3 regions of the Streptomyces sp. CA-250714 genome follow, and region 1 is predicted to be linked to each of the others. Evidence: predicted binding sites of a transcription regulator. Region 1 holds the regulator's gene; each other region holds the start of a gene.
The links. Region 1 encodes HrcA, which represses chaperone genes, less so after heat shock. Its sites were predicted from a motif close to TTNGCACTCNGNNNNNCNGAGTGCNAA; they were not measured.
Positions count from the first base shown of each region.

Region 1 (9,909 bases):
GGTCTGGGGAGCGCCGGACTCCTCCACCAGATCGCCGCAGAAGACGACGTCGGGGGTGCCGGGCACCAGTACGGCCAGATCGTGCTCGGTGTGCGCGGGGCCCACGTTGACCAGTACGACCTCGCGCCCGCCCAGGTCGAGGGTCAGCTGCCCGCTGACCGGATGGTGCGGGCGCACCAGCACGTCCGCCGCCTCCGCGGCCTCGTCCTCCAGCAGGCCGTGCGCCACGGCGTCGTCCCGCAGCAGATCGGCGCTGCGAGCCAGCAGTTCGGTGACGCCGACCGCCGCGTACACCTCGGCGCCGGCGAAGACCGCCGTACCGAAGATGTGGTCGAAATGCGGGTGGGTGAGGACCACCCGCGTCACGCGGTGCCCCAGCAGCGCTGCCACGTCGGCACGGATCTCGGCGCCCTCCAGCAGCGAGGACCCGGTGTCGATCACCAGCGCGCCGTCCTCGCCGCCGACGGCACCCACCGTCGCGTCCCACTGCGGCAGTCTGCGCCGCAGCACTCCGGGCGCGACCCGTTCCCAGCGCCGGTCGTCGGCCGGCGGATTCTGCCTCGCGTCTTTACCGAACGGCTGCATACGACGACGCTAACGGCAGCCCGACCACCGTGCCCTCGGCCGCGCGGAAGCGGCGCTGTCCCGGCAGTGGCGCGGTACGGTCGGGCCCTGCGAGCAGGCGGCCCTTGCCCTGGCCGTGGTGACCGGCCGTACACTGGCTCAGGGACTTGGCACTCCGGCAGGACGAGTGCCAGAGACCGCCAGGGAATCGGGACTCCAGACCAGCGGCCGGACGGGAGGTGTGCGCCTTGCTCAGCGAGCGTCGACTTGAAGTCCTCCGCGCCATCGTCCAGGACTACGTGGGCACGGAGGAACCGGTGGGCTCCAAGGCCCTCACGGAACGGCACAACCTGAAGGTGTCCCCGGCCACCGTCCGTAACGACATGGCAGCGCTGGAGGACGAGGGGTACATCGCCCAGCCGCACACCAGCGCGGGCCGGATCCCCACCGACAAGGGATACCGCCTCTTCGTCGACAAGCTCGCCGGTGTCAAGCCGCTGTCGCCCCCCGAACGGCGCGCCATCCAGAACTTCCTCGAGGGCGCCGTCGACCTCGACGACGTCGTCGGCCGAACGGTCCGGCTGCTCGCCCAGCTCACCAGGCAGGTCGCGGTGGTGCAGTACCCGTCGCTGACCCGCTCGACGGTGCGGCATGTGGAGCTGCTGGGGCTGGCGCCCGCGCGGCTGATGCTGGTGCTGATCACCGACACCGGACGGGTCGAGCAGCGGATGATCGACTGCCCGGCGCCGATCGGCGAGACGGTGCTGGCCGACCTGCGCGCCCGGCTCAACAGCCGGGTGGTCGGCGAGCGCTTCACCGAGGTCCCGTCCCTGGTGCAGGATCTGCCGGAGGCCTTCGACGCCGACGACAGAGGCACGATCCAGACGGTGCTGGCCACCCTGCTGGAGACCCTGGTCGAGGAGACCGAGGAGCGGCTGATGATCGGCGGCACCGCCAATCTGACCCGCTTCGGGCACGACTTCCCGCTCACCATCCGGCCCGTACTGGAGGCGCTGGAGGAGCAGGTCGTGCTGCTGAAGCTGCTCGGCGAGGCCAAGGACCCCGGCATGACCGTACGAATCGGGCATGAAAACCAGCATGAGGGACTGAGTTCCACATCGGTCGTCTCGGTCGGCTACGGTTCGGGCGACGAAGCGGTCGCCAAGCTCGGTGTGGTCGGACCGACCCGCATGGACTACCCCGGAACGATGGGAGCTGTACGCGCAGTGGCACGGTACGTCGGACAGATCCTGGCGGAGTCATAAGTGGCGACGGACTACTACGCGGTCCTCGGCGTGCAGCGTGACGCCTCGCAGGACGAGATCAAGAAGGCGTTCCGCAGACTCGCGCGCGAGCTGCACCCGGACGTCAACCCGGATCCGAAGACCCAGGAGCGGTTCAAGGAGATCAACACCGCTTACGAGGTGCTCTCGGACCCGCAGAAGAAGCAGGTCTACGACCTGGGCGGCGACCCGGCCTCGGGCGCAGCGGGCGCCGGTGCCGGCGGGTTCGGCGCGGGCTTCGGCAACTTCAGCGACATCATGGACGCCTTCTTCGGTACGGCGGCGCAGCGCGGGCCGCGCTCGCGCACCCGCCGGGGCCAGGACGCCATGATCCGGCTGGACATCGACCTGGAAGAGGCCGCGTTCGGCACCACCAAGGACATCCAGGTCGACACCGCCATCGTCTGCGGCACCTGCAACGGTGACGGAGCCGCGCCCGGCACCTCGGCGCAGACCTGCGACATGTGCCGCGGCCGCGGCGAGGTCTCCCAGGTCACCCGGTCCTTCCTGGGCCAGGTCATGACCTCCCGGCCGTGCCCCCAGTGCCAGGGCTTCGGCACCGTCGTACCCACCCCCTGCCCGGAGTGCGCGGGCGACGGCCGGGTGCGCTCGCGGCGCAGCCTCACCGTGAAGATCCCCGCCGGCGTCGACAACGGCACCCGCATCCAGCTCGCGGGCGAGGGCGAGGTCGGCCCGGGCGGCGGCCCCGCCGGTGACCTCTACGTGGAGATCCACGAGAACGCCCACCCCGTCTTCCAGCGTCGCGGTGACGACCTGCACTGCACGGTCACCATCCCGATGACGGCCGCGGCTCTCGGTACGAAGGTGCCGCTGGAGACGCTGGACGGCATGGAGGAGGTCGACATCCGCCCCGGCACGCAGTCGGGCCAGTCGATCCCGCTCCACGAGCGCGGCATCACCCATCTTCGCGGCGGCGGTCGAGGCCAGCTGATCGTCCACGTCGAGGTGACGACGCCGACCAAGCTGGAGCCGGAGCAGGAGGAACTCCTCCGCCGCTTGGCGAAACTCCGCGGCGAGGAACGGCCGACGGGCCAGTTCCAACCGGGTCAGCAAGGGCTGTTCTCGCGGTTGAAGGATGCCTTCAACGGTCGTTGAGGCGGGGCCGGTCGGGTTCGGCCGGGGGTTCGGGGGTTGTCCCCCGGGTGATGCAGTCGGCCGGGGCAGCAGGGGCTGTTCTCTCGGCTGAAGGATGCCTTCAACGGTCGTTGAGGCGGGGCTGTTCGGGTCCGGCCGGGGGTCCGGGGGGTGTCCCCCGGGAGGTGCTGTAACGGGCGTTGACGCGGGGCTGTTGGGGCTCGGCCGGCGCTGTGGTGGGGGCGTGACAGGATGTGGTCATGTCCACCTCGTCGCCTTCGCTCTCCGAGCTGACTGCGCATCCCGTCATCCAGGCACCGATGGCAGGCGGGGTCTCCCGTCCTGAGCTGGCCGCGGCGGTGAGCGAGGCGGGGGGCCTGGGCTTCCTGGCCGCCGGGTACAAGACGCCGGAGGCCATGTACGAGGAGATCCGGCAGCTGCGGCGGCTCACAGGGCGCCCGTTCGGCGTCAATCTCTTCATGCCGCAGCCCCGCACCACCGACCCGTCCGCGGTGGTCGTCTACCGCGAACAGCTCGCGGGCGAGGCCACCTGGTACGAGACGGAGCTGGGCGACACCGACTGCATGACGGACGACGCGTACGAGGCGAAGCTGGCGATCCTCCACGACGACCCCGTCCCGGTCGTCTCCTTCCACTTCGGCTGCCCCGCCCGCCGGGTGCTTGATCGGTTCGCCGAGCTGGGCACGTACACCATGGTGACCGCGACCTCGGTCGCCGAGGCCCGGGCGGTGGAGGCGGCCGGTGCGCACGCCGTGTGTCTGCAGGGCATAGAGGCGGGCGGCCACCAGGGCACGCACCGCGACGATCCGCAGGCCGACCGGGGGAGCGGCGGCATCGGGCTGCTGACCCTGATCACGCAGGTCAGAGAGGCGGTGCGGCTGCCGCTGGTCGCCGCGGGCGGACTGATGCGCGGCGAGCAGATCGCGGCTGTGCTCGCGGCCGGCGCCGTCGCGGCGCAGCTCGGCACCGCCTTTCTGGCCACCCGGGAGTCCGGCGCCCACCCGGTGCACAAGCAGGCGCTGGCCAACCCGCTGTTCACCCGTACCGAGCTGACCCGGGCCTTCTCGGGGCGCCCGGCGCGGGGACTGGTCAACCGCTTCATGCGCGAGCACGGCCCGTACGCGCCCGCCGCATATCCGCAGCTCCACTATCTGACGGCCGGGCTGCGCAAGGCCGCGGCGAAGGCGGGCGATCCGCAGGCGATGGCCCTGTGGGCGGGTCAGGGGTATCGGCTGGCACGGGAGATGCCCGCGGGACAGCTGGTGGAGGTGCTGGCGGCCGAGCTCGCCGAGGCACGCGCGGCCCTGCGGGAGGAGGCCTCGTGAGCGCGCCGGTCTTCCTCGCCGACTCCGCTCTGCTGCGCCCCGGCACCGTGGTACTCGACGGACCGGAAGGGCGGCACGCCGTCTCCGTCCGCAGACTGCGGCCGGGGGAGGAGGTCGTGCTGACGGACGGCGCGGGAACGGGGGCGTACGGCAGTGTGACCGCCGCCGAGGGCAAGGACCGACTGGAGGTCGCCGTACGCGAGATCCGTACCGAGCCGGAACCGCGCCCCCGGATCACCGTCGTACAGGCGCTGCCCAAGGGGGACCGGGGCGAGCTGGCCGTGGAGACGATGACGGAGACGGGCGTGGACGCCGTCGTGCCGTGGGCCGCTTCGCGGGCCGTGACCCGGTGGAAGGGTGACCGGGCGGCCAAGTCCCTCGCCAAGTGGCGGAGTACGGCGCGGGAGGCGGGGAAGCAGGCGCGGCGCCTGCGCTTTCCGCAGGTCGCCGACCTCGCATCGGCGCGGGAGGTCGCGGAGTTGCTGAGGTCCGCCGATTTCGCGGGGGTGCTGCACGAGGAGGGCAGCACACCGCTGGCCACCGCCGCCCTGCCGGCGGAGGGAGAGATCGTGCTGGTCGTCGGTCCCGAGGGCGGGGTCGCCCCGGAGGAGCTGGAGCTGTTCGCCGCCGCGGGCGCCGAGCCCTACAGGCTCGGGCCCAGCGTGCTGCGCACCTCCACCGCCGGGACGGCCGCCGCCGCGGTGGTGCTCGCCCGCTGCGGCCGCTGGAGCTGAGGGGCCGTCCGAACGCTGGAGCTGAGGGGCCGCCAAACCCCGGGGCCCCAACCTGCGCTCGGGTAACATCCCGGCATGGCTTCCAACGGAGAACCGCAGCAGGACTGCCTGTTCTGCAAGATCGTCGGCGGTGAGGTACCCGCGACGCTGGTGCGGGAGACCGATACGACCGTCGCGTTCCGGGACATCAACCCGCAGGCGCCCACCCACGTGCTGGTGATCCCGAGGGCGCACTATCCGGACGCGGTCTCCCTCGCGGCGGCCTCCCCGCAGCTGATCGCCGATGTGGTGCGGGTGGCCGGTGAGGTGGCGGAGATGGAGAAGATCGCCGTGCCGCACGGCGGCCCCGGCACCGGGTACCGGGTGGTCTTCAACACCGGTTCGGGCGCGGGCCAGACGGTCTTCCACGCACACGCGCACGTTCTCGGGGGCCGTGGCCTCGAATGGCCGCCCGGGTGAGGCGGTGAGGCGGGTTGTCGGTGCGAGAGCTGATCGTGCTGGGGACCGCCAGCCAGGTGCCCACCCGGCAACGCAACCACAACGGATATGTGCTGCTGTGGGACGGCGAGGGCATCCTGTTCGATCCCGGTGAGGGCACCCAGCGGCAGATGCTGCACACCACCGTCGCCGCGCACGATCTGACCCGTATCTGCCTGACGCACTTTCACGGCGACCACACGCTCGGGCTGCCCGGCGTCATCCAGCACATGAGCCTCGACGGGGTGCCGCACGAGGTGACGGCGTACTTTCCGGCGAGCGGGCGCCAGTACTTCGACCGGCTGCGCCATGCCACCCCGTTCCACGACACGGTGCGGCTGCGCGAGGCGCCGATCGCCGGTCCCGGGGTGCTCGCCGGGGGCGCGGAGGAGCCTCAGTTGCCGTTCACCCTGGAGGCGCGCCGGCTCTCGCACCGTATCGACACCTTCGGGTACCGGCTGACGGAGCCCGACGCCCGCCGGATGCTGCCCGGCCTGCTGGCCGAGCGCGGTATCAGCGGTCCTGACGTGGGCCGTCTCCAGCGCGAGGGGGAGCTGCGCGGGGTGCGGCTGGAGGAGGTCAGCGAGCCGCGGCGGGGCCAGCGCTTCGCCTTCGTCATGGACACCCGGCTGTGCGAGGGGGTGTACGAGCTGGCCGAGGGCTGCGACATGCTCGTCATCGAGTCGACGTTTCTGCAGGCCGACACCGAGCTGGCCGAGGTCTCCGGGCACCTGACGGCCTTTCAGGCGGGTCGGGTGGCCGCCGAGTCGGGAGTACGGCATCTGGTGCTGACGCACTTCTCGCAGCGCTACCAGGACACCGCACTGTTCGCCGCCGAGGCCCGCGCAGCCGGGTTCGAGGGCGAACTCACAGCGGCCCAGGACCTGATGCGGATCCCGGTGCCCAAGCGCGGCTGAGCCTTGGCCGCGGTCGGCCGCGGATGTGCGGAACTGCCGCAGATGTACGGAACCCTCAGAAGCCGAGCCGGCGCAGCTGCTTGGGGTCGCGCTGCCAGTCCTTGGCGACCTTCACATGCAGATCGAGGTAGACCGGCGTGCCCAGCAGCGCCTCGATGTGCCGGCGCGAGGTGCTGCCGACCTCCTTGAGGCGCTTGCCCTTGGGGCCGATGACGATGCCCTTCTGGCTGGGGCGCTCGATGAAGATGTTGGCGTGCACGTCCAGCAGCGGGCGGTCCGCCGGCCGGTCCTCGCGGGGCACCATCTCCTCGACGACCACCGCGATCGAGTGCGGCAGCTCGTCCCGTACGCCCTCCAGCGCTGCCTCGCGGATCAGCTCGGCGACCATGACCTGCTCGGGCTCGTCCGTCAGATCGCCGTCCGGGTACAGCGGCGGCCCCTCGGGCAGCAGCGGCACCAGCAGATCGGCCAGCAGGCCCACCTGTGAGCCCTCCGTGGCGGAGACCGGGACGATCTCCGCCCACTCGATGCCCAGCTCCCGCCCGAGCTGGTCGACGGCGAGCAGCTGCTCCGCCAGCGCCTCGTTGGACACCAGATCGGTCTTGGTGACGACGGCGACCTTCGGTGTGCGCTTCCTCAGCCCGGCCAGCTCGCCCGCGATGAACCGGTCGCCAGGGCCGAGCTTCTGGTCGGCGGGTACGCAGAAGCCGATGACGTCGACCTCGGCCCAGGTGGTGCGGACCACGTCGTTGAGGCGTTCGCCGAGCAGGGTGCGGGGCTTGTGCAGGCCCGGGGTGTCCACCAGGACGAGCTGCGCCTCCGGGCGGTGCACGATGCCGCGCACCGTGTGCCGGGTCGTCTGCGGCCGGGTGGAGGTGATCGCGACCTTCGTGCCCACCAGCGCGTTGGTCAACGTCGACTTGCCCGCGTTCGGGCGGCCGACGAAGCAGGCGAAGCCCGACCGGTGTGGCGGCGCTTCGCGCGGAGTACCGCCTTCTGTAGTGCTGGCGGCGGCAGAAGATGCGTTCATGACGACCATTGTCCCCGATGAACGGGGAGGCCCGGCCCTGGGCCGGGGCTCAGCCCGCCTGCACCGTCGAGCGGACCTCGCCGTCCGGCCCCGCGAGCAGCACCGGGGTGCCGGGCCCGCCCAGGTCCCGTACGGTCGCCAGGTCCTCGGCCGGGAGCTGCTCCGCCTCGGAGACCACGGCCGCCGCCTCCAGGGACGTGGCGCCCGAGGCCACCGCCATCGCCACGGCCGTGCGCAGCGCGGACAGCTCCAGCGAGGGCAGCGCGACCGACCCCGCGACGTAGGTACGCCCCGTCTCGTCCCGTACGGCGGCGCCCTCCGGCACGGCGTTGCGGGCGCGGGCGCTGCGCGCCAGGGTGACGATCTTGCGGTCTTCCGGATCCAGCCCGGCGGTGCTCTGGTCACTCATGACGGCGAGCATATGCGGTGGCCACGACACCCTTGCCGGGTGCCTCGTCCCGCGGCTGCCGGGCGGCTCACCCCGCGACCCGGTGGATCGTGGCGCGGCGCACCTCGGGCTCGGCCAGCCGCTGGAGCTTCTCGGCAGTGCCGGTGCCCGCGACCGGGTTGTGCAGGATGAGCCTGAGATCGGGCCGGGCCGGCACCTGGAGCGTCGTCGACTCGAAGTGCAGCGCACCCACCACCGGATGGTCCAGCTCCTTGATCCGCTGCCCCGGACGGGACACATCGGCCAGCTCCCACAGCCGGCGGAAGTCCGCACTGTTCGCCAACAGCTGGTCCAGCAGCAGCTGGAACCCCTCGTCCTCGGGCCACTCCGCCAGCGAGGCGCGCAGCTCGGCGACGACGCCCGGAGCGTTCTGCTCCCAGCTCTTCGAGCGGGCACGATAGCGCTCGTCGCAGAAGAAGTTGATGATGCAGTTCTCCTGCGCGTCCATGCCCATCACCAGTCGCGCCGACTCGTTGAGCCCGACGGCGCTGAAGTACGGGTCCATGATGTGCGCCGGGTACGGCATCCAGCCGTCGATGAGCCGCTGCATCCCGTCGCACAGATAGTCGCGGTCGTACTCCGACTCGGGCAGCGGCGGGTTGAGGCCCGCCAGTACGTACAGATGCCGGCGCTCGGCGGGGTTCATCCGCAGCACCCGCGCCACCGCGTCCAGGACCTGCGGCGAGACGGTGATGTCCCGGCCCTGCTCCAGCCACTGGTACCAGGAGGCGCCCACCCCGGCGAGCACGGCCACCTCCTCGCGGCGCAGCCCCGGGGTCCTGCGCCGCGCGCCCCCGTCCGGCAGCCCGGCCTCGGCGGGGGAGACCCGGGCCCGGCGGGAGCGCAGGAATGTGCGCAGCTCCTGACCGCGCCGGGTTCTCTCCGGTCGATTCCTCGGGGCACTGGCCACCTGATCCCCTCCCTGAGTGGTGGTGCGGGCACCACCATAAACAGCAGCTCCCCACGGTGTGTTCCGCGCCAGCAGGCTGTGATCATGCCAACGACCGCTTCCGTACCGGAGACGACCGCGCCCGAGCCGGTCACCGAATCCGTCCGTTCCGAACAGCCGGCTGTATCCCATCGCTTCACCCCGCGCGAGGTGCTGCTCCTCGTGGTGCTGTGCGCCTCGCAGTTCCTCGTCGCGCTCGACTTCTCCGTACTGAATGTCGCGCTGCCCGTCCTCGGCCCCGACCTGGGGCTGGGCGAGGCCGGACTGCAGTGGGCCGTCACCGCGTTCGCGCTGCCCACCGGCAGCTTTCTGCTGCTCTTCGGCCGCCTCGGCGACCAGCTGGGCCGCCGCCGTACGTTCCTGACCGGGCTGGCCGTCTTCACCGGCGCCTCGGTGCTGGCGGCGCTCGCGCCCAACGCGCCGCTCTTCCTGGCCGGGCGTGCCCTCCAGGGGCTCGGTGCCGCTGCGCTGGTGCCCACCGGCATGGCGCTGATCACCACCTCGTTCGCCGAGGGACCAAAGCGCACCAAGGCGCTGAGCATCAACGGTTCGCTGATGGCGCTGGGCTTCACCGTCGGCATGGTCCTCGGCGGCATCCTGACCGACACCCTCGGCTGGCGCTCCACCATGGGACTGCTCGGAGTGGGCGGCGTGCTGGTGCTGCTGGCCGCGCCCCGGCTGCTGAGCGAGAGCCGGGGGCAGCGCACCCGGCTGGACGTGCCCGGAGCACTCACCGTGACCGGCGGGCTCTTCGGCATCGTCTACGGGCTGTCCACCGCAGCCGAGGAGGGCTTCACCCGGCCCGACGTTCCTGCCGCGATCGTCGGCGGACTGCTGCTGCTCGCGCTGTTCGTCCGGGTGGAGGCCCGTAGCGCGGAGCCGCTGCTGCCGCTGTGGATGCTGCGCCGCCCCTCGGTCGCCTTCGGCAATCTGGCCGGGCTCGTCACCGTCTCGATGATGACCGCCGTCGTCTTCCTGATGACGCTCTACCTCCAGGACCTGCTGGGCGTCTCCGCGCTCGTCTCCGGGCTCGTCTTCGGCGTGCAGGGGCTCGCCTCCGTCGCGG
Region 1 is NZ_JBNJMI010000002.1:2,418,388-2,428,296, reverse strand. It holds gene ACQEU8_RS29810 (MBL fold metallo-hydrolase) at 1-585, opposite strand, end outside; gene hrcA (heat-inducible transcriptional repressor HrcA) at 813-1,829, shown strand; gene dnaJ (molecular chaperone DnaJ) at 1,830-2,963, shown strand; gene ACQEU8_RS29795 (nitronate monooxygenase) at 3,203-4,288, shown strand; gene ACQEU8_RS29790 (16S rRNA (uracil(1498)-N(3))-methyltransferase) at 4,285-5,022, shown strand; gene ACQEU8_RS29785 (histidine triad nucleotide-binding protein) at 5,098-5,481, shown strand; gene ACQEU8_RS29780 (ribonuclease Z) at 5,496-6,416, shown strand; gene era (GTPase Era) at 6,472-7,446, opposite strand; gene ACQEU8_RS29770 (cytidine deaminase) at 7,496-7,867, opposite strand; gene ACQEU8_RS29765 (helix-turn-helix transcriptional regulator) at 7,923-8,804, opposite strand; gene ACQEU8_RS29760 (MFS transporter) at 8,889-9,909, shown strand, end outside.

Region 2 (9,909 bases), on a different contig from region 1:
CAGCTGGGCCCGCGCCCAGGACCTGCCGGAGTCCGGCATCCCCTGTGAACGCCGGGAACACTTCACAGCTCCGGGCGACCGGGTCCTGGTCATCACCTGGTGGCCCGGTGACTACACCGCGGATGTTCCCGAACTCCCCGATCCGCCAACGGAGTTGACGGCTCGGCCGGTGCACAGATGGCGGTTCGAGCGGGTGTAACGGGTGAGCTGGGTGTGTTCACGGTGAGTTACGCGGCAGGATGGGTCGGGTCGGGAAGGTCGACTGTCGCGGGGGGCCGGAATGCGCAGGGTGATCGCGAGGGCCGTGCGGGTCGGTGCGGTGCTGCTCGTCGTCCTCGCGGGGCTCGGTGCCGGTGCCGGGACCGGGACGGCGGCCGAGCGCGGGCAGCCGACGCCGGCGGCGTACCTGGCCGGGCAGCTGCGGAAGAGCCCCGTCTATCTCTCCGACCAGCTTCCGCGTACGAACCCCCTCTCCGCCCGACCCGCCTTCGTCAAGGAGGCGAAGCGGACCGGGGTGCCGACGTATGTGCTGGTGCTGCCCGGAACCGGGACCGGCGCCGAGACCGGGGACGGGCTGCTGGCGGCAGTGCACGAGCGGCTCGGGAAGGACGGGCTGTACCTGCTGTTCGGCGGGGACGGCGGCAGCCCTCAGGTGGCGACGTTCGGGGTGGACGTTCCGGCACGGGACGCGGCCATGGCGACCACATTCGAACTGCCCTACGACGCGGCCACGCTGGACACGTTCCGGCACTTCGTCGACGTGCTGCGGTCCGGCGACGCGGCACACCGCGCCGAGCAGGGGGCTGACGCCAGCCGGGCCGGCGAGGAGCCGGACACTCTGTACACCAGCCGCACCGACCGCGAGAACCAGAGCTTCCTCACCGGCATCCTGCTGACCGGAGTGCCGGTGCTCATCGTCGCCGTCGGCTGGTACGTACGCCGGTGGCGGGGCGGCAAGGGGCCGGGGCTCCGGCTGCTGGTGCCCGTCGCCGCCGGGGTGGCCCTCGTCATCGGTGCCGGCGCGCCGTTCGTCTGGGCCGACACCCGCTCGACCGGCGATCCGGTGCCCACCGCCGCCGATATGAAGGCCAGGACCGTCCGGGTCGCCCAAGGGCTGCGCTCCGGGCCCGTCTACCTCGACCCGCTCGCGGCGGGGCTGCTGAGCCGTGCCGAGCTGCACCGGCTGCGGGAGCGCGCGGAGCGGCTGGATGTGCCGGTGCACATCGCGGTCGTCCCCCTCGACACGACGGACGAGTCGGGCGGTGACGGCGAACTCCTCGCCAAGCGGCTGCACAGCAGGCTTGGCAACGACGGCGACGGCATCTACGTGATCGCGGACGCCGCCGAGGACGGCGAGCTCGAAGTCGTCAACTACGGCGCCAAGGTGGACAGTGCGGCGCTGTACGACGCGACGGAGGATCTCCGCTTCGGCGAGGACAAGGCGAGCAAGGACGACGCGGGGCTGTACCCGCGGCTGGCCGAAGCCCTGCGGATCGTCGACCGGGCCCCCTCAGGCCCGCGCAACGGCCCCTATCTGGACCCGCTCGCCGCCGAGGACCCGGTCACGGAGGACGAGCTGCCCTCGCTCTACTCCGGGGACTTCGGGCCCGGAGCCTTCATGGGGGCGGTGGCCGCGCTGGCAGCGCTCGGCGTGACGGCGGCCGGGCTGGCCATCGCCCGGCGCACCGGCCTCGGCGCGCCGCCGTCCGCCGCCCGGACGTCCGGGGCCACCACCGCCTCGGGCGACCAGTCCCCGCAGGCCCCCGCCCGCCCCTCGACCGGCTGGCTGCGCAGGACGGCACGGCGCGAACTGGACGAGCTGAACGACGAGTTCGAGCGGCTGGCCGACGGGCTCCCGGACGCCGTACGCACCCGCGCCTGGGACTGTCTGGACGCCGCGACCCTCCTCCTCGACCAGGAGGGCGACGACCGGGTGGACGCCGACGCCGACGCGCCCACCCTCGCGGCCGGACTCGCCCTGATCCGCACCGGCCGCGCGGTGCTCGCCGACCGGGCCACAGCCACCGCACCGCAGCTCCGGCTGTGCGCCCTCAACCCGCTGCACGGGCCCTGGGCCGCCACCAGGAAGCTGAAGCTGCCCGGCGAGGGCGGTGCGGCACGCTCCCACCCGGTCTGCGCCGGGTGCCGTGCCGCGCTCGACGGACGCGAGGAGGGGGCGTCCGCGTTCTCCGGCTCACGGACGGCCCGGTCGGCGCGGACGGCCCGGACAGCCGGTGTCGTCGCCGAGCGGCTGCTGTGTCTGCGCGCCCCCGGCTCCGGGCTCCCCCAGCCTCCGGCCGGGGGGACCCCCAGGCCGCACGAGCCCTACCACCGGATCCCGGGCCCGCTCGAGGCCGCCCAGGGCGGCGGCCGGGGCCAGAGCCCGACCGCCGATCAGATCGTCCGCCGAGTACGGGAGCAGCTAGGTGTCCACTGAGTCATGCGCCGCACCCGGCGCCCCCTCCGCCCGCCCCGCCCGGCTTCCCGCAGCCGTACTCGCGGCCCTGCTCGGCGCGGTGCTGCTGGTGCTCGGTACGGCCGGTGCAGCCGGTGCAGCCGAGGACAGGCCCGGCGAGCGGATCGCCGACGAGCTCCGTAAGTCACCGGTCTTTGTCGACCCGTCGTACCGGCAGGCGTTCCCGGCCGACCAGCAGCGCCGGCTGGCGAAGAAGATCAAGGCGTCGGGCATCCCGGTCCGGGTCATCGTGGTCCCGTTCATCTCCGGGGACGCCTGGGGCGGCGAGCCGGAGAAGATGGTCGACGTCGTACGCGACCGGCTCGGCGAGAGCCGGCAGAAGGAAGCCGTCTACATGACCCTCAGCCGGACCGAGGGCTTCCTGAACGGTTACGAGTTCCCGCGCGACGGCAAACACCAGGCGTTCTGGGGTGTTTCGGCCGTCGGCCACCAGGAGGACATGGCGGACAAGAGCCTCTACGCGAAGTTCTCCCGCGCGCTGGAAATCGTGAAGTCGGGCGACGGGGACAAGCAGTACGAGGAGGCCACCAAGGACCTCAAGGGCGGCGACCGCCCGTCGGCGGACGAGAACGGCGAGGACGGCCCGTCCCCGCTGTTGCTCGCGGCGCTGATCGTCCCCGCGCTGGCCGTACTCGTCGTCGCCGTGCTGACCGTACGGGCCCGCCGTTCGCGCACCTCCGTCCGGGCGCCGTTCACCTCACCGCGTTCCGTCTTCGCGACGGCACGCAAGGCGGGCGTACGCGATCTGCGCAAGCGCGCACAGCGCGAACTCCTCGCGTACAACGAGGAACTGCTCGCCCACGAGCCCGGCGACGCCGGTGCCGCGGCCGCCGACACCGAGCTGCTCCAGCTCTCCCTCGACGCCTACTCCGCCGCCGGCACGGTGCTGGACAACGCGCGGGACATACCCGACCTCGCGGGCGTTCTCGCGCTCCTCCACGAGGGCCGGGACGCACTGCGGCGCTCCGAGTCCGCCGACGGCGCCGCCGCGGCGCTGCCGCTGTGCTTCTTCCACCCGCTGCACGGGCCCGCCGCCGAGCGCGTCCGCTGGCGGCCGCTGGGCCGCCGCGAGTCGCTGCACGTCGCCGCTTGCGGCGATTGCGCCGCCGCGGTGGGCGCCCGCCGCGCGCCGGAAGTGCTCACCCAGACCCACGAGGAGCGGCGCATCCCCTACTTCGAGGTCCCGGCCGAACGCAGTTTGTGGGCCGCCACCGGGTATGGCTCCCTCACGGAGGATTCTCTGACCGAGCGCGTGCTGCGCGGCGATTTCACCCGTACCCGGTAGAGGGTGCCCCTGCTCGACGCTTGCGGGCTGCGGGTTGCGTCGTGGCTGGTCGCGCAGTTCCCCGCGCCCCTTGCGGGGCGCGTCCCTCCATGTCGGTGTTACCGCAGCGGGTGGCCCAGCAGCATGGAGGGGGCGCCGGCGACGCGGGTCAGAAACACGGTGCAGGAACCGGCCGCCGACTTCTCCAACTTCAGCTTCCGGCGCAACTCCTCCGGCTCGACCGCCGAGCCACGCTTCTTGACGGTGACGACACCGACACCGCGCTCCCGCAGCAGCGCCCGCAGCTTCTTGACGTTGAACGGCAGTACGTCGGTGATCTCATACCCGGCCGCGTACGGCGTCGAGTGCATCGCGTCCGTCGTCACGTACGCGATCGTGGCGTCGATCAGCCGCCCCGCCACCCGCTCCGCCAGCTCGGCGACCAGATGGGCGCGGATGACCGCACCGTCCGGCTCGTACAGGTACCGGCCCACCGGCCCCACCTCGGGGTCGGGCAGCCCGCGTCCGGTCAGCGTGTCACCGGCGGGCAGCAGTGTCGCCCGCACCCCGCCCGGCTGCCGCGCGCCGAACCACAGGACCGCCTCCTTGACGTCCCCGCCGTACGAGACCCATTCGGCCTCCGCCTCCGGCGGCACGGCCTCGTGCGGGATGCCGGGCGCCACCTTCAGCGCGGCCAGCGGCGCCGCGCGGGCCGCCGCCACGGCCCAGCTGAGCGGCGGCGAGTACGCCTCCGGATCGAAGACGCGGCCCCGGCCCGTGCGGCGCGCCGGGTCGGCGAAGAGCGCGTCGTATCCGTCGAAGGACACCTCCGTGACATCGGCGCAGCGCACCTCGACGAGGTCAGCGAGGCCCAGCGCCCCGGCGTTGGCGCGGGCCACCGCACACGTCAGCGGCGAGCGGTCGACGGCCAGCACCCGGATGCCCTCCCGGGCGAGGGCGAGCGCGTCCGCGCCGATACCGCAGCACAGGTCCGCGGCGGTGCGGACGCCGAGCTCCCTCATCCGCCGGGCACGGTGCGCCGCAACGGAGGTGCGGGTGGCCTGTTCGAGTCCGTCCGCGGTGAAGTAGAGGGCGTGCGCGTCGGCCGGGCCGAACTTCGCCTCGGCCCTGCTGCGCAGCCGGCTCTGCGCCATGGCCGCAGAGACGAGCGCGGGCTCGTGCCGCTGCCGCAGCCGGGTGGCCACGGCCAGCTCCTGCGCGGGCCCGACGCCCCGCACCTCGCGCAGTAGCGCTTGCCCCTCGTCGGAGAGCAGCTCCGCGAACACCTCGCTATCCACCTGGTCATTGTCCCGTGCCGGGTGCCGTGCCGGCGGCCGGGCCGGGGCAGTGGGGTGGGGCGCGCGAAGTGATGACTTGCGCCCCGCGCGGCTCCGTGCCCGCCTCGTCTGCTCCGGGCAAGGGGTGCCCCTGCCTGCAGCTCGCGGGCTGCGGGTGCGTCGTGGCTTGTCGCGCCGTTCCCCGCGCCCCTTCGGGGCGCGCCCCGTCGCGAACTCGCCCCACCACAACGGCGCCGCACCCGGCGGACAACATCACCCCCACGGCGAATCTCCGCACGCAGCGACAGCGTGAGAGGGGGCGCCCTCACATCGGCGCAAGCCGGAGCGGCTAGCACTCCGCTTGACCGAGTGCTAAGCCAGGCATAATCTCAACCCTGGCACTCTCCCTATGGGAGTGCCAGCAGTACGCGACGGGCAGATCCGGCACCCGCGACGACGGATCTACCAGGTCGCCACCCCAGACATAAGACCCCGTTTTGAGATCTCCGAAGGGGGAGGTCGGATCGTGACGACCGCCAGCTCCAAGGTTGCCATCAAGCCGCTCGAGGACCGCATCGTGGTCCAGCCGCTCGAAGCCGAAGAGACCACGGCCTCGGGCCTGGTCATTCCGGACACTGCCAAGGAGAAGCCCCAGGAGGGCGCTGTCCTGGCCGTCGGCCCGGGCCGTTTCGAGAACGGCGAGCGTCTGCCGCTCGACGTAAAGGTCGGCGACGTCGTGCTGTACAGCAAGTACGGCGGCACCGAGGTGAAGTACAGCGGCGACGAGTACCTCGTTCTCTCGGCCCGCGACGTTCTCGCGATCGTCGAGAAGTAATTCAGCCGCACAGTTTGCAGCGACCCGCGCCCTGGTGCCCGCTCCCGATGAGGTAGCAGGGGCCAGGGCGCAGCTCGTACCCGACGTGCGAGACGTGTGAGAGGACACAACAGCTTCCATGGCGAAGATCCTGAAGTTCGACGAGGACGCCCGTCGCGCCCTTGAGCGCGGTGTCAACAGCCTCGCCGACACCGTGAAGGTGACCATCGGCCCCAAGGGCCGCAACGTGGTCATCGACAAGAAGTTCGGCGCCCCCACCATCACCAACGACGGCGTCACGATCGCCCGCGAGGTCGAGGTCGAGGACCCGTACGAGAACCTGGGCGCCCAGCTCCTCAAGGAGGTGGCGACCAAGACCAATGACATCGCGGGTGACGGCACCACCACCGCCACGGTGCTGGCCCAGGCGCTGGTCCGCGAGGGCCTGCGCAACGTTGCCGCGGGTGCTTCCCCGGCCGCCCTGAAGAAGGGCATCGACGCCGCGGTGAGCGCCGTCTCGGACGAGCTGGTCAAGACGGCCCGCCCGATCGACTCCAAGGAGGACATCGCCTCCGTCGCCGGGCTGTCCGCGCAGGACAAGCAGGTCGGCGAGCTGATCGCCGAGGCGATGGACAAGGTCGGCAAGGACGGTGTCATCACCGTCGAGGAGTCCCAGACCTTCGGTCTCGAGCTGGACTTCACCGAGGGCATGGCCTTCGACAAGGGCTATCTGTCGCCCTACTTCGTCACCGACCAGGAGCGTATGGAGGCCGTCCTCGACGACCCGTACATCCTGATCCACCAGGGCAAGATCAGCTCCATCCAGGACCTGCTGCCGCTGCTGGAGAAGATCATGCAGGCGGGTGGCTCCCGGCCGCTGCTGATCATCGCCGAGGACGTGGAGGGCGAGGCCCTCTCCACCCTGGTCGTCAACAAGATCCGCGGCACCTTCAACGCCGTCGCCGTCAAGGCGCCCGGCTTCGGTGACCGCCGCAAGGCCATGCTCGGCGACATGGCGACGCTGACCGGCGCCACCGTCATCGCCGAGGAGGTCGGCCTCAAGCTCGACCAGGCCGGTCTCGACGTGCTGGGCAGCGCTCGCCGCGTCACCGTCACCAAGGACGACACCACGATCGTCGACGGTGCCGGTACGGCCGAGGACGTGCAGGGCCGCGTCGCCCAGATCAAGGCCGAGATCGAGACCACCGACTCCGACTGGGACCGCGAGAAGCTCCAGGAGCGCCTCGCCAAGCTGGCCGGCGGCGTGTGCGTCATCCGCGTCGGCGCCGCCACCGAGGTGGAGCTGAAGGAGAAGAAGCACCGCCTGGAGGACGCGATCTCCGCGACCCGCGCGGCCGTCGAGGAGGGCATCGTCTCCGGCGGTGGCTCCGCGCTCGTCCACGCGGCCAAGGTGCTGGACGGCAGCCTCGGCAAGGGGGGCGACGAGGCGACCGGTGTCGCCACCGTCCGCCGCGCCGCGGTCGAGCCGCTGCGCTGGATCGCCGAGAACGCGGGCCTGGAGGGCTACGTCATCACCTCCAAGGTCGCGGAGCTGGAGGCCGGCCACGGCTTCAACGCCGCCACCAGCGAGTACGGCGACCTGATCAAGGCCGGCGTCATCGACCCGGTGAAGGTGACCCGCTCCGCGCTGGAGAACGCCGCCTCCATCGCCTCGCTGCTGCTGACGACCGAGACCCTGGTCGTCGAGAAGCCGGCCGAGGAGGAAGAGGCCGCCGGTCACGGCCACGGCCACGGTCACGCCCACTGACGGGCGTCTGAACGACGCGCGGCTTCCCCGCGCCCTCGGGGGCGCCCCGAAGGGGCGCGGGGAACTGCGCGCTCAGCCACAAACAACGAGCACTCGGCGACGCACCAGCAACATCAGCGGCGGCGCCCCGCAACCTACTTGGGCCCGTACTTCCGCCCCGTCGTGGACGAAGCCCGCGCCAGCACCCCACGGGGAAGAAACTTCGAAGCGCCCAGCAGAGCCTTGTACCGCGGGTCCGGCACGGACAGCACGCGCCCCCGCGCAAGATCCCGCAGCGCCGTCTCGACCACCTGATCGGCATCCAGCCACAGCCACTTGGGAATGTCCCCCGAGTCCATCCCGGCCCGCTCGTGGAACTCCGTACGGACGAATCCCGGGCACAGCGCCAGCAGCCGTACGCCCTGACCGGCGAGATCCTTGGCCGCGCCCTGGGTGAACTGGGTGACCCACGCCTTGGAAGCGCCGTACGTCCCGCGAGGGAAGAACGCGGCGACGGAGGCGACGTTGATGACGCCCCCGCGCTCCCGTTCGCACATGGACTCGGTGGCGGCCGAGGTCAGCCGCAGCACCGCTTCGCAGTGCACCTTGAGCATCTTCAGCTCGTCGGCGACGGGCACTTCGAGGTAGCGGCCCTTGTTGCCGAAGCCCGCGTTGTTGACCAGCAGATCGACGGGGTGCTCGCGGTCGCGCAGCCGGTCCTCGACGGCGGTGATGCCCTTCTCCGTCGCCAGATCGGCGGTGATGACGTCGGCCTCCACGCCGTGCCGGTCGTGCAGTTCGGTCGCCTCGCGCCAGAGCCGGTCCGTGTTCCGCGCGGTGAGCACGAGGTTGTAGCCGCGGCTCGCGAGCCGCCGGGCGAAGGCGGCGCCGATGCCGGCGGTGGCTCCCGTAATGAGTGCAGTCGTCATACGGCCACGCTATCGGCCCTGCACCAGGGGTCCCGCCGCCGCGCAACCGCCGTACCCGGCAGCACGCATGGCAGTCCGTCAGCCGGCCCGGCCGTCGGGCGGCACGGCCTGTCAGGAGCGCGTACGCCGCAGCGCCTTCTCCCTGGCCAGCGGGTCCAGCGCCGCGCCGGCCGCCAGGATCCGCGGCAGCAGCTCGGGCTCCAGGGTCAGCGAGCGGAACAGAAAGCTGACCGAGACTTCGTGGTCGGGGCGGTGGACGACGGTGACGGCGTCCCCCGCGCGCACCTCGCCGGGCTCGATGACCCGCAGATAGGCACCGGGCATCCGGCGGTTCATGAACTGCTTCATCCAACCCTGTTCACCGAGCCAGCCCGCGAACGTACGGCAGGGGATCCGCATGGAGCACACCTCCAGCAGCGGCCCGGTGCCGGGGGCGCCGAGCTGCCAGCGCTCGCCGATGCGGGCGTCGTCGACGGGGACGCCGCGGGTGGTGAGGTTCTCGCCGAAGACGCCGTTGGGCAGCTTCCGGTCCAGCTCGCGCTCCCAGAAGTCGAGCTCTTCGCGGGCGAAGGCGTAGACGGCCTGTTCATTGCCGCCGTGATGGCGCAGGTCGCTGACGGTGTCACCGGCCAGACCGCTGCCGCCGGTGCCGCGCGGCCCGGGTGCGGTGACGGTGACGGCGCCTTCGACGGGCTGTTTGTCGATGCCGGTCCACCGGCCCTCGGCGTCGGTGTGTTCCGAGCGGTGCGGTTTGGCGAGGTTCACGGAAAGCAGCTGCATGGGCAGAGGCTAACGGTGTGCTTCCCCAAGCCGCGAGCGCGTTTGTGCGCCCTTCCCCAAGGAAGTCTTATGCTCGGACCCATGATCGAGGCCCGACATCTGCGTGTCCTGCGCGCGGTTGCCAGCACTGGTTCGTTCTCCGCGGCGGCGCGCGAGCTGGGCTGCACCCAGCCCGCCGTCAGCCAGCAGATGAAGGCCCTGGAAGCCGCCACAGGCACCCCGCTCCTGGTGCGGACAGGCCGCGAGACCCGGCTGACGGAGGCGGGCGAAGCCCTGGTACGGCACGCGTCGGGCATCCTTGCGGGGCTGGCGGCCGCCGAAGAGGAGGTCGCGGCGCTGGCCGGGCTACGGGCAGGGCGGGTACGGCTGGTGTCCTTCCCCAGTGGCAGCTCCACGCTGGTGCCGACCGCCGTCGCGGCAATGCGGGCCGACCATCCGGGCACCCGGGTTTCACTGGTGGAGGCCGAGCCGCCGCGCTCGGTGGAGATGCTGCGTGCCGGGGACTGCGAGATCGCCCTGGCGTTCCGCTACGAGACGGCGCCCGAGTGGGACGACCTGGTGATACGGCCGCTACTGACCGACCGGTTGGTAGGTCTGGTGCCCGAGGGGCATCCGTTCGCGG
Region 2 is NZ_JBNJMI010000001.1:3,259,118-3,269,026, reverse strand. It holds gene ACQEU8_RS14390 (hypothetical protein) at 1-199, shown strand, start outside; gene ACQEU8_RS14385 (hypothetical protein) at 281-2,437, shown strand; gene ACQEU8_RS14380 (hypothetical protein) at 2,427-3,761, shown strand; gene ACQEU8_RS14375 (class I SAM-dependent methyltransferase) at 3,860-5,038, opposite strand; gene groES (co-chaperone GroES) at 5,544-5,852, shown strand; gene groL (chaperonin GroEL) at 5,971-7,599, shown strand; gene ACQEU8_RS14360 (SDR family NAD(P)-dependent oxidoreductase) at 7,734-8,507, opposite strand; gene ACQEU8_RS14355 (MOSC domain-containing protein) at 8,619-9,287, opposite strand; gene ACQEU8_RS14350 (LysR family transcriptional regulator) at 9,369-9,909, shown strand, end outside.
Region 2: a site for HrcA is predicted at 5,367-5,393, ahead of groES (co-chaperone GroES). Genes of this name have one in related genera too.

Region 3 (9,909 bases), 1.1 Mb from region 1:
GCCGTGTAGTCGCGGTAGACGGCGAGATCCTGCCGCGAGGGGTAGGCGAACGCCAGGTGGACGACGCGGTCATGCCACTCGGGATGGTCGACGAGCAGCCGCCGGAACGCGTACAGGCCGCGCACGATGTTCTTGGACAGCTCGGTCCTGTCCACCCGGACGATGGTCCGGCGGGGGCGCCCGTCCGGGCCCGTACCCACCTGCTGGCGCAGCTGCGTCAGCCGCTCGGCGACGTCGGCGCGGTGCGCCCGCTCCCGCAGGAAGCCGCCGTCAGCGCCGAGCGGGTGCACCCCGATCCGCGTCGTACGGCCCTCGTACGTCACCGAGAGACCACCGTCCTCATTCCCGGAATCCCCGGCCTGGACGCCCACGGTGACCGTCGCGCCGAGCACCCGTTCGCAGCACTCGGCGAACAGCCGGGCCCAGCGAGCGGTCAGGAACGCGGTGCGGTCGGCGCCCAGCATGCCGCGCAGCACCTGCGTGGCGACGTCGTCCGGCAGCAGCCGGAAGTAGTCGGCCGGCGCCCAGGGGGTGTGCGAGAAGTGGCCGATCCGCAGATCGGGGCGGCGGTCGCGGAGCATGCCGGGAACGAGCGTGAGGTGGTAGTCCTGCACCAGCACCGTGGCGCCCTGCCCGGCCTCCTGCGCCAGCGCCTCGGCGAAGGCGGCGTTGTACGCCTCGTACTGTGCCCACTCCCGGCTGAAGTCCTGGTCGAAGGCGGGCTCCAGCGGCGTCTGGTACAGCATGTGGTGGGTGAACCACAGCACGGAGTTGGCGACGCCGTGGTAGGCCGCCTCGAAGGTGTCGGCCGGGATGTCGAGCATCCGTACGGTCTGCCCGCCGGTGTCCCCACTGTCCAGGTGACCCCCAGCGCGCCGGGCCGCCGCCCGGTCGCCCTCGCCGAGCGCCGCGCACACCCACACCGCGCCGGCCTCGGGGCCGATGGCCGACAGCCCGGAGACCAGCCCGCCGCCGCCGCGCCTGGCGGTGAGCGTGCCGTCGTCGCCCAGCGTGTAGGACACCGGCCCGCGGTTTGACGCGACGAGCACCTGTGCCGACGACGCCTGTGATGTTGCTGCTCCAGCGACCATGCGGCGAGCCTAGCCCCCACCGAAACCGCTCAAACGTACGCGTCGTCGGTGAAGACGGACAGCCGGGTCAGCCCCTCACGCCGCCACCCGCTGCCCGTACTCGGGCACCGTGCACATCGGAGGACGCTCCTCCGCGTCCACCTGATGGCCGCGGGGGACGAAACAGCCCGCCTCGTCCCGCTCGAACTGGGTCAGCGCCGTCCCGCCGGACCGGCCCTCGAACACGCTCCGCGCACCGTGCACCACCGTCGGGCCGCCCCGGCCGATCCGGCGCTCGGCCGCCGCGTAGATGGCGGTGGCCATCCGGCCGAGGGCCTGCCCGTCCTGGTTGCGGTGCAGCCGTACGCCCACGTCGACCTGGGCCAGCGCATCCAGCCCCACCAGCTCCAGCGCGTCGATCAGCAGCGCCAGTTCCACCCCGTAGCCGACCGGGAAGGGCAGCCGCTCCAGCAGCGAGCGGCGTGCCGCGTACTCGCCGCCCAGCGGCTGGACCAGTCCGGCCAGCCGGGGCCAGTGCAGATTGAGCAGCGGCCGCGCCACCAGCTCGGTCACCCGGCCGCCGCCCGCCGGGCTGTCCCGCAGCGGGCGGTCGTACATCGCCTTGACCAGCTGCACGTCCGGCTCCGTCAGCAGCGGCCCGACGATGCCGGTGACGAAGTCGGGCGAGAACTCCCGCAGGTCGGCGTCGACGAAGCAGACGATGTCACCCCTGGTCGCCAGCAGGGAGCGCCACAGCACCTCGCCCTTGCCAGGACGGGTCGGCAGCCTGGGCAGCACCTCGTCCCGGTGGATCACCTTGGCCCCGGCGGCCGCCGCGACCTCGGCGGTGCGGTCGGTGGAGCCCGAGTTCATCACGATCAGCTCGTCCACCAGCGGAGTCCCGCTGCCGAGCCGGGGCGCGGCCAGCTCGCGGCGGATCACCGAGACGATCTCGCCGACGGTGGCCTCCTCGTTGAGCGCGGGCAGCACCACGCTGACGGTGGCGCCGGTGCGGCGCTTGGTCGCCAGCAGCGCCTCCAGTGGCCGGTCGGCGACCCGCCAGGAGCGGCGCCGCAGCCATTGGCCCACTTCATCGAGCACGTGCGCGCCTTCCTGTAGTCGGGTCCCGGTGGCCGGGCTGAGGTACAACGGTGCTGCGGTGTCCCGGCCCCGGGCCGGGTCCCAGGCCCGGTGGAGGTGAGCGACGGGTGATCCATCTCGCGGTTCGGACGTCCCTCTCAAGCGTGACCGCCGTCGGTTACAGTCTTGAACAACGCAGGTGACCTCCGCATCTCGGGGTCGCCGCGACAAACGCCCGAGTGGCCCCTGGCCGCCCGGCGCCATAGTGCAGCTCATCCAGAGGGGCAGAGGGAACGGCCCGTTGAAGCCCCGGCAACCATCCCGCGATCCGCGCGTACGCGGACCCTCCAGGCGAGACCGCCTCGTGGGGACGGTGCCAATTCCGGCCCGTGACGAGATACGCCACGGGGAAGATGAGGAGAAAGGGCCTCGCCTCCATGGCTGTGCAGACAGTTGCAGCGAACAGCACCACCTCTTCCGCCGACGCCGCCGGTACCTCCGGCTCCCCCCACGACTTGGGCGCCGCTGTGGCCCTCTCCTGTCGCGAGTGCGGCACCCGCACCGAGCTGGGGCCCAGTTTCGTCTGTCTGGAGTGTTTCGGCCCGCTGGAAGTCGCCTACGAGCTGCCCACCGGTGACCCGGAGGGCCTGCGGAAGCGCATCGAGGCCGGACCCGCCTCGATGTGGCGTTACGCGCCGCTGCTGCCGGTGCCGGCCGACGTCGCCGAGAAGCCGAATCTGAACCCGGGCTTCACCCAGCTGGTGAAGGCCGACCGGCTGGCCGCCGAGCTGGGGGTGACCGGCGGTCTGTACGTCAAGGACGACTCCGGCAACCCCACCCACTCCTTCAAGGACCGCCCGGTCGCCATCGCCCTGGAGGCAGCCCGCGCCTTCGGGTTCACCACCCTCTCCTGCTCCTCGACCGGCAATCTGGCCGGTGCGGTGGGCGCCGCGGCCTCCCGGGCCGGGCTCCGCTCGTGCGTGTTCATCCCGGACGGTCTGGAGCAGTCCAAGGTGGTGATGGCCGCGATCTACGGCGGCGACCTCGTCGCGATCGACGGCACCTACGACGACGTGAACCGCTTCTGCTCCGAGCTCATCGGCGACCCGCTGGGCGAGGGCTGGGGCTTCACCAACGTCAACCTGCGGCCGTTCTACGCCGAGGGCTCGAAGTCGCTGGCGTACGAGATCTGCGAGCAGCTCGGCTGGCGGCTGCCCGACCAGCTCGTCATCCCCGTCGCCTCCGGCTGCCAGCTGGTGAAGATCGACAAGGGGCTGCGGGAGCTGATCCAGCTCGGGCTGGTCGAGGACAAGCCGTTCCGGATCTACGCCGCGCAGGCCGAGGGGTGTTCGCCGGTCTCCCGCGCGTACAAGGAGGGCACCAATGCCGTCCGCCCGGTCAAGCAGCCCGACACGATCGCCAAGTCCCTCGCCATCGGCGACCCGGCGGACGGGCCGTACGTCATCGACATCTGCCGGCGCACCGGTGGAGCCGTCGAGGATGTGAACGACGCCGAGATCGTGGACGCGATGAAGCTGCTCGCGCGGACCGAGGGGGTGTTCGCGGAGACGGCCGGCGGCGTCACGCTGGGCGTGACTCGCAAGCTGATCGAGTCCGGCGCCATCGACCCGAGCCTGACGACTGTTGTCCTGAACACGGGTGACGGCCTCAAGACCCTCGACGCCGTGGCCCCCACGGCGCGGCCCACCGCCGTGATCCGCCCCAACCTGCCCGCCTTCCGCGAGGCCGGCCTGGCCTGACCCGAGGCGCCCCGGGCCTCCTGGGGTGCCGGAGGCGCCGCAGGTTGCCGGAGCGGCCTCGGACGGCTGAAATCCGCCCCCCGGTGTTTAACGGGTGGGAATGCCGGAGCGGGGCCCTGGGGTGCTTTCCCTCTTACGTTAGGAAGATCGACATGAGCGTCAACGTCCGGATCCCGACCATCCTCCGTACCTACACGGGCGGTCAGGCCGAGGTCACCGCCGAGGGCGGCACCCTCGCCGAGGTGCTGGCGGACCTGGAGAAGAACCACACCGGCATCAGCGCCCGCGTCCTGGACGACGCGGGCAAGCTCCGCCGCTTCGTCAACGTCTACGTCAACGACGACGACGTCCGTTTCGAGCAGGGCCTGGAGACGCCGACCCCGGACGGCGCGGGCATCTCCATCATCCCGGCGGTGGCCGGCGGCTGACCCGCCCACCAGCGCTTCGTCTGCGTGATCGCCCCTTCCGAAGAAAACGGAGGGGGCGATTCCATGTGACGAGAGGTGGCTTGAGAGGCGGTAGAGTGACGGCAGTTCCCTCTCCCGGCGGTTTCCGGACGTATATGGGAACGCGCCAGGGGCGGATCAACACCGCGATAACAACGGGACAAGTTGCGGTCGAAAACCGGACGGCAATTGTCGCGGAAGGCCCCGTATGTCTGGCCCGACTTGCCCTGCTCCGACGGCAGTTGAGGCTTATTTCCGATCAGCCGTGCCCAGAATTCTCGTCCGATTGACCTGTTGCACAGGGCGTCCGTACAGATACATTCAGCGGCGGTCGACGCGTTCCGGCGCACGCCCCCGCTTGCTCGTGGGGGTGAGGTCTGACCCGGGTTCGCGAAGTGCGGACCCGTGCAAGGGCCAGTAATAGGGGAGTTAGGAATGGCTCAGGGCACCGTCAAGTGGTTCAACGCGGAGAAGGGGTACGGCTTCATCGCGGTCGACGGTGGTGCGGACGTGTTCGTCCACTACAGCGCGATCCAGATGGACGGTTACCGCACCCTGGACGAAGGGCAGCGGGTCGAGTTCGAGATCTCGCAGGGTCAGAAGGGGCCGCAGGCGGACATGGTCCGCGTGACCGGCTGAGTGTCGCCGGACTGCGCAGAGTTTGTAGACACAGCAGAGAAGGGGCCGCACCCGAGGGTGCGGCCCCTTCTTGATGCCCCGAGGGGTGCGGGGAACTGCGTGCGTGAGCGACCACGACCCACCCGCAGCCCGCGACCATCCGACAGGGGCAGCCCCTCCCCGGAGAGCCCTCGGCATAGCTTGCGCCCACCCTCCCCCAGCCTCCGGCCGGGAGGTGCCCCCACCGACCACCACCCCTCAACCAGACGCCTTCGGCATAGCTTGCACTCTCTATGCCCGAGTGCTAATCATTGGGTTAGCACTCTGCGAGTGAGAGTGACAAAGAAGGACCGGGTCGGTGAGGCCGTGGGCCGGGTGGGGAAGGAACCGCCGGGTCGCAGGCCGTCCGTCGCGGGCGCCACGCGGTCCGGAGAAATCCAACCCTCCCCTTGCGCTCGGCGCATGGGGGAATCCAGGGAGGACCAACCCACATGGCCAAGATCATCGCCTTTGACGAGGAGGCGCGGCGCGGTCTTGAGCGTGGCATGAACCAGCTTGCCGACGCCGTCAAGGTCACGCTCGGCCCGAAGGGCCGCAACGTCGTTCTGGAGAAGAAGTGGGGCGCCCCCACGATCACCAACGACGGTGTCTCCATCGCCAAGGAGATCGAGCTCGAGGACTCCTACGAGAAGATCGGCGCCGAGCTGGTCAAGGAGGTCGCCAAGAAGACGGACGACGTCGCCGGTGACGGCACGACGACCGCCACCGTGCTGGCCCAGGCTCTCGTACGCGAGGGTCTGCGCAACGTTGCCGCGGGTGCCAACCCGATGGCGCTCAAGCGCGGTATCGAGCAGGCCACCGAGGCCGTCTCCGCCGCTCTGCTGGAGCAGGCGAAGGACGTGGAGACCAAGGAGCAGATCGCTTCGACCGCCTCCATCTCCGCTGCCGACACCCAGATCGGCGAGCTGATCGCCGAGGCCATGGACAAGGTCGGCAAGGAAGGCGTCATCACCGTCGAGGAGTCGCAGACCTTCGGGCTCGAGCTCGAGCTCACCGAGGGCATGCGCTTCGACAAGGGCTACATCTCCGCCTACTTCGCCACCGACATGGAGCGTATGGAGGCGGAGCTCGAGGACCCGTACATCCTCATCGTCAACTCCAAGATCAGCAACGTGAAGGACCTCCTTCCGCTGCTGGAGAAGGTCATGCAGTCGGGCAAGCCGCTGCTGATCATCGCGGAGGACGTCGAGGGCGAGGCGCTGTCCACGCTGGTCGTCAACAAGATCCGTGGCACCTTCAAGTCCGTCGCCGTCAAGGCTCCGGGCTTCGGTGACCGCCGTAAGGCCATGCTCGGCGACATCGCCATCCTCACCGGCGGCCAGGTCATCTCCGAGGAGGTCGGCCTCAAGCTGGAGAACGCCACCCTCGACCTGCTGGGCCGGGCGCGCAAGGTCCAGATCACCAAGGACGAGACCACCATCGTCGACGGTGCGGGCGACAGCGAGCAGGTCGCGGGCCGGGTCAACCAGATCCGCGCCGAGATCGAGAACAGCGACTCGGACTACGACCGCGAGAAGCTCCAGGAGCGGCTGGCGAAGCTGGCCGGCGGCGTGGCCGTCATCAAGGCCGGTGCCGCCACCGAGGTCGAGCTCAAGGAGCGCAAGCACCGCATCGAGGACGCCGTCCGCAACGCGAAGGCGGCCGTCGAGGAGGGCATCGTCGCCGGCGGTGGCGTGGCCCTGCTGCAGGCCTCCTCGGTCTTCGAGAAGCTGGAGCTGGAGGGCGACGAGGCCACCGGTGCCGCCGCCGTCAAGCTGGCCCTGGAGGCCCCGCTCAAGCAGATCGCGGTCAACGCCGGTCTCGAGGGCGGCGTCATCGTGGAGAAGGTGCGCAACCTGACACCGGGCCACGGCCTGAACGCGGCCACCGGCGAGTACGTCGACATGATCGCCGAGGGCATCCTCGACCCGGCCAAGGTGACGCGCTCCGCGCTGCAGAACGCCGCCTCCATCGCGGCGCTCTTCCTCACCACCGAGGCCGTCATCGCCGACAAGCCGGAGAAGGCCGCCGCGGGCGCCGACGCGGCTGCCGGCGGTGGCATGGGCGGCATGGACTTCTGATGAGTCCGAGCCGTTCGCACGGCTCCGCCGCCTGCTGAGGCAGCACGAGGGCGGGTACCCCTGCGGGGTGCCCGCCCTTCGCCGTTCCCGTGGACGGTGGGTGCTTCAGCCGACCTCGACGTCCGCGAAGCAGAAGTGCCCCTTGATCTCGGACACTTGATCGAAGGGCTCGGGATAGGACCAGGCGATGTCCTGGGCCGTCCCGTCGGCCAGCGACCAGTAGCTCGCGGTGCCCTTGAAGGGGCAGCGGGTACGGGTGTCGGAGAGCGTGAGCAGGTCGGTGCGTACGTCTTCGGGTGGCAGGTAGTACCGCACCGGATAGCCGGTCTCGCTCAGCAGTACGGGCCGGCGGCTGTCCGCCAGCACGCGGCCGTCACGCGTGACCACTCGCACGCGCTCGGTGCCTTCCTCGATGGTGATCGTGTGGCTTTGGCCTTTGCCGTGGCCGTGTGCGGTCATGGCGGGGTCCTTCCGTCGGGGGTCCCAGGACAGCTTCGGTCATCGGGCCGTCCGGCCGGTAGCTCAGTTTCTGGGAGGCAGCCCGGTTTCTGGGACACCGCCGCGAGCGTGCGTTGTCCGTCAGCGCGGCGGAGGTCATGCTGCGCGCGCCACGCTGTCGAGTACGGAGGCGAGGCCCATCTCGAACAGTTCGTCCAGGCGGAGGTCATAGCCGTCCTCGCCGAGTGCCTCGACCAGACGGGTGAAGGTCGGGTAGGCACCGGAGGCGGTGAGCGCCGCGAGAGTCTCCTGCTGCTGTGCCATCCAGGCGTCCTCCGTGAGACCGGTGCTGCTCTCGGCCGCGGACTCACGCTCCCACTGGATGGCCAGGCCCTGGATATGGCTGTAGAGCAGCACGTTGAGGTTGAGCGCGGTTGTCGGCGGGACGCCGCGGTCGTCCAGTGCGCGGAGCATCCACTCCGAGTACGTCAGCAGATTGGGCAGCAGCAGTGGACGGGTGAGCGGACCGATCTGGGCCAGCCAGGGGTGTGCTCGGTGCAGTTGCCACAGGGAGCGGGCGCCAAGTTCCAGCCGGGCCCGCCAGTCTGCGGGGGCGTCAGGTGCGTCAGCCGGTGGGAGTCGCAGTTCGCCCAGGACGGTGTCCGCCATCAGCAGCACCAGTTCGTCCTTGCTGTGCACATAGCGGTAGGCCGCCATCGTCGCCGCGCCCAGCCGCGCCGCGACGCTCCGCATGGACAGCGCGGCCAGCCCCTCGGCGTCGGCGATCCCGATGGCGACGCGGACGACGCGCTCCCGGGTCAACTCCCGGTCGGCGGGCGGGCCCGCGGCAGATGTCGTACGGCGGCGTCGGTGCGCGACCACGGTGCCCACGCGCGGCCGGGCCTCGACCAATCCGTCCTGGCGCAGGGTGGTCAGCGCCCTGGTCGCGGTCGCCAGCGCGACGTTCCACTCACGGGCGAGCTGCCGCGTGGAGGGCACCCGGTCACCGGGGGCGAGCTCGCCGTCGGCGATACGCCGCCGCAGCTCGGCCGCGATGCGCGCGTACGGCGGTGTGAAGTGCGCCACAGCAGTTCCCTCCTGGTGTCTGTACTAGCACAGAGGCTAGCAGCGCGAAGGGGCGCGGTGGTTACTTCTGTACTAGATCAGGTGCGAGAAAAGGCCAGTTGGCGGCGGTCTGTGTACGCCGTACATTCAGTCGTACGTGCACAGGGCACGGCTCGGCGCCGCGTACGACGTACGAGGTGTGAGTACGAGGCGCGAACGCGCCGGAACAAGGGAGACCCCATGCAGACCGTCCTCATCTCCGGCGCGAGCGTTGCCGGGCTCGCTCTCGCCCACTGGCTCCGCCGACGGGGCTGCGTGCCGACCGTCGTGGAGCGGGCCCCTGCCGTACGGCCCGGCGGGCAGGCCATCGACGTACGCGGCGTCGCCCTCGACGTCCTCGACCGGATGGACCTCCTCGACGAAGCACGCCAGGCCAGGACCCGGATGCGCGGCATGTCGATGCACGACGGCGAAGGCAACGAACTGTGGCGCTCCACCGAGATGACGTACAGCAGCGGCCGCCTGGACAGCGACGACATCGAACTGCTGCGGGAGGATCTGACGGAGCTGCTGCACCGCCGGGTCCGGGCGGGGCGGGAGGCCGAGTTCCTGTTCGGTGACTCGATCTCGGCGCTCGACCAGGGGGACGACGGCGTCCATGTCACCCTCGCGAGCGGCGCCCGTCGCACGTTCGACTACGTGGTGGGAGCCGACGGGCTGCACTCCGCAGTGCGCCGGCTGGCTTTCGGCCCCGATTCCGACCACCTCCGCCACCTCGGCTCCCACCTGGGCGTCTTCAGCACGGACAACTTCCTGGGCCTCGACAACTGGCAACTGTGGGTGCAGAGCGAGAGCGCGAGCTACTGCCTCTATCCGGTACGCGACAACACCCAGCTCCGGGCCACGCTGGGTTTTATGTCGCAGTCGCTCGACTACGACCACCGCGACATCGAGCAGCAGAAGAAGCTTCTCGCCGAGAACATGGCGTCCCTCGGCGGTGACACCCCCAAGCTGCTGGTGGCCATGCGGAGCGCGCCCGACTTCTACTTCGCCGCCATGGCGCAGGTCCATATGGACAGCTGGACGCGGGGCCGGGTCGCGCTGGTCGGCGACGCGGGCTACTGCCCTTCGCCGCTGTCCGGTCAGGGCACCAGCCTGGCCCTGGTGGGTGCGTACGTCCTCGCCGAGGAGCTGGGCACCTCCGCCGACCCCGCCACAGCGCTGCCCCGCTACGAGGAGCGCATGCGGCCCTACGTCACCCTCAACCAGGCCCTCGCCACCGAGAACCCGGGCCAGGGTGCCTCCGAGGAGT
Region 3 is NZ_JBNJMI010000002.1:3,469,958-3,479,866, reverse strand. It holds gene ACQEU8_RS34410 (alpha,alpha-trehalose-phosphate synthase (UDP-forming)) at 1-1,091, opposite strand, end outside; gene ACQEU8_RS34405 (glucosyl-3-phosphoglycerate synthase) at 1,167-2,171, opposite strand; SAM riboswitch class I at 2,420-2,570, shown strand; gene thrC (threonine synthase) at 2,588-3,910, shown strand; gene ACQEU8_RS34395 (MoaD/ThiS family protein) at 4,063-4,338, shown strand; gene ACQEU8_RS34390 (cold-shock protein) at 4,792-4,995, shown strand; gene groL (chaperonin GroEL) at 5,466-7,094, shown strand; gene ACQEU8_RS34380 (DUF427 domain-containing protein) at 7,200-7,553, opposite strand; gene ACQEU8_RS34375 (GntR family transcriptional regulator) at 7,689-8,618, opposite strand; gene ACQEU8_RS34370 (FAD-dependent monooxygenase) at 8,838-9,909, shown strand, end outside.
Region 3: a site for HrcA is predicted at 5,256-5,282, ahead of groL (chaperonin GroEL). Genes of this name have one in related genera too.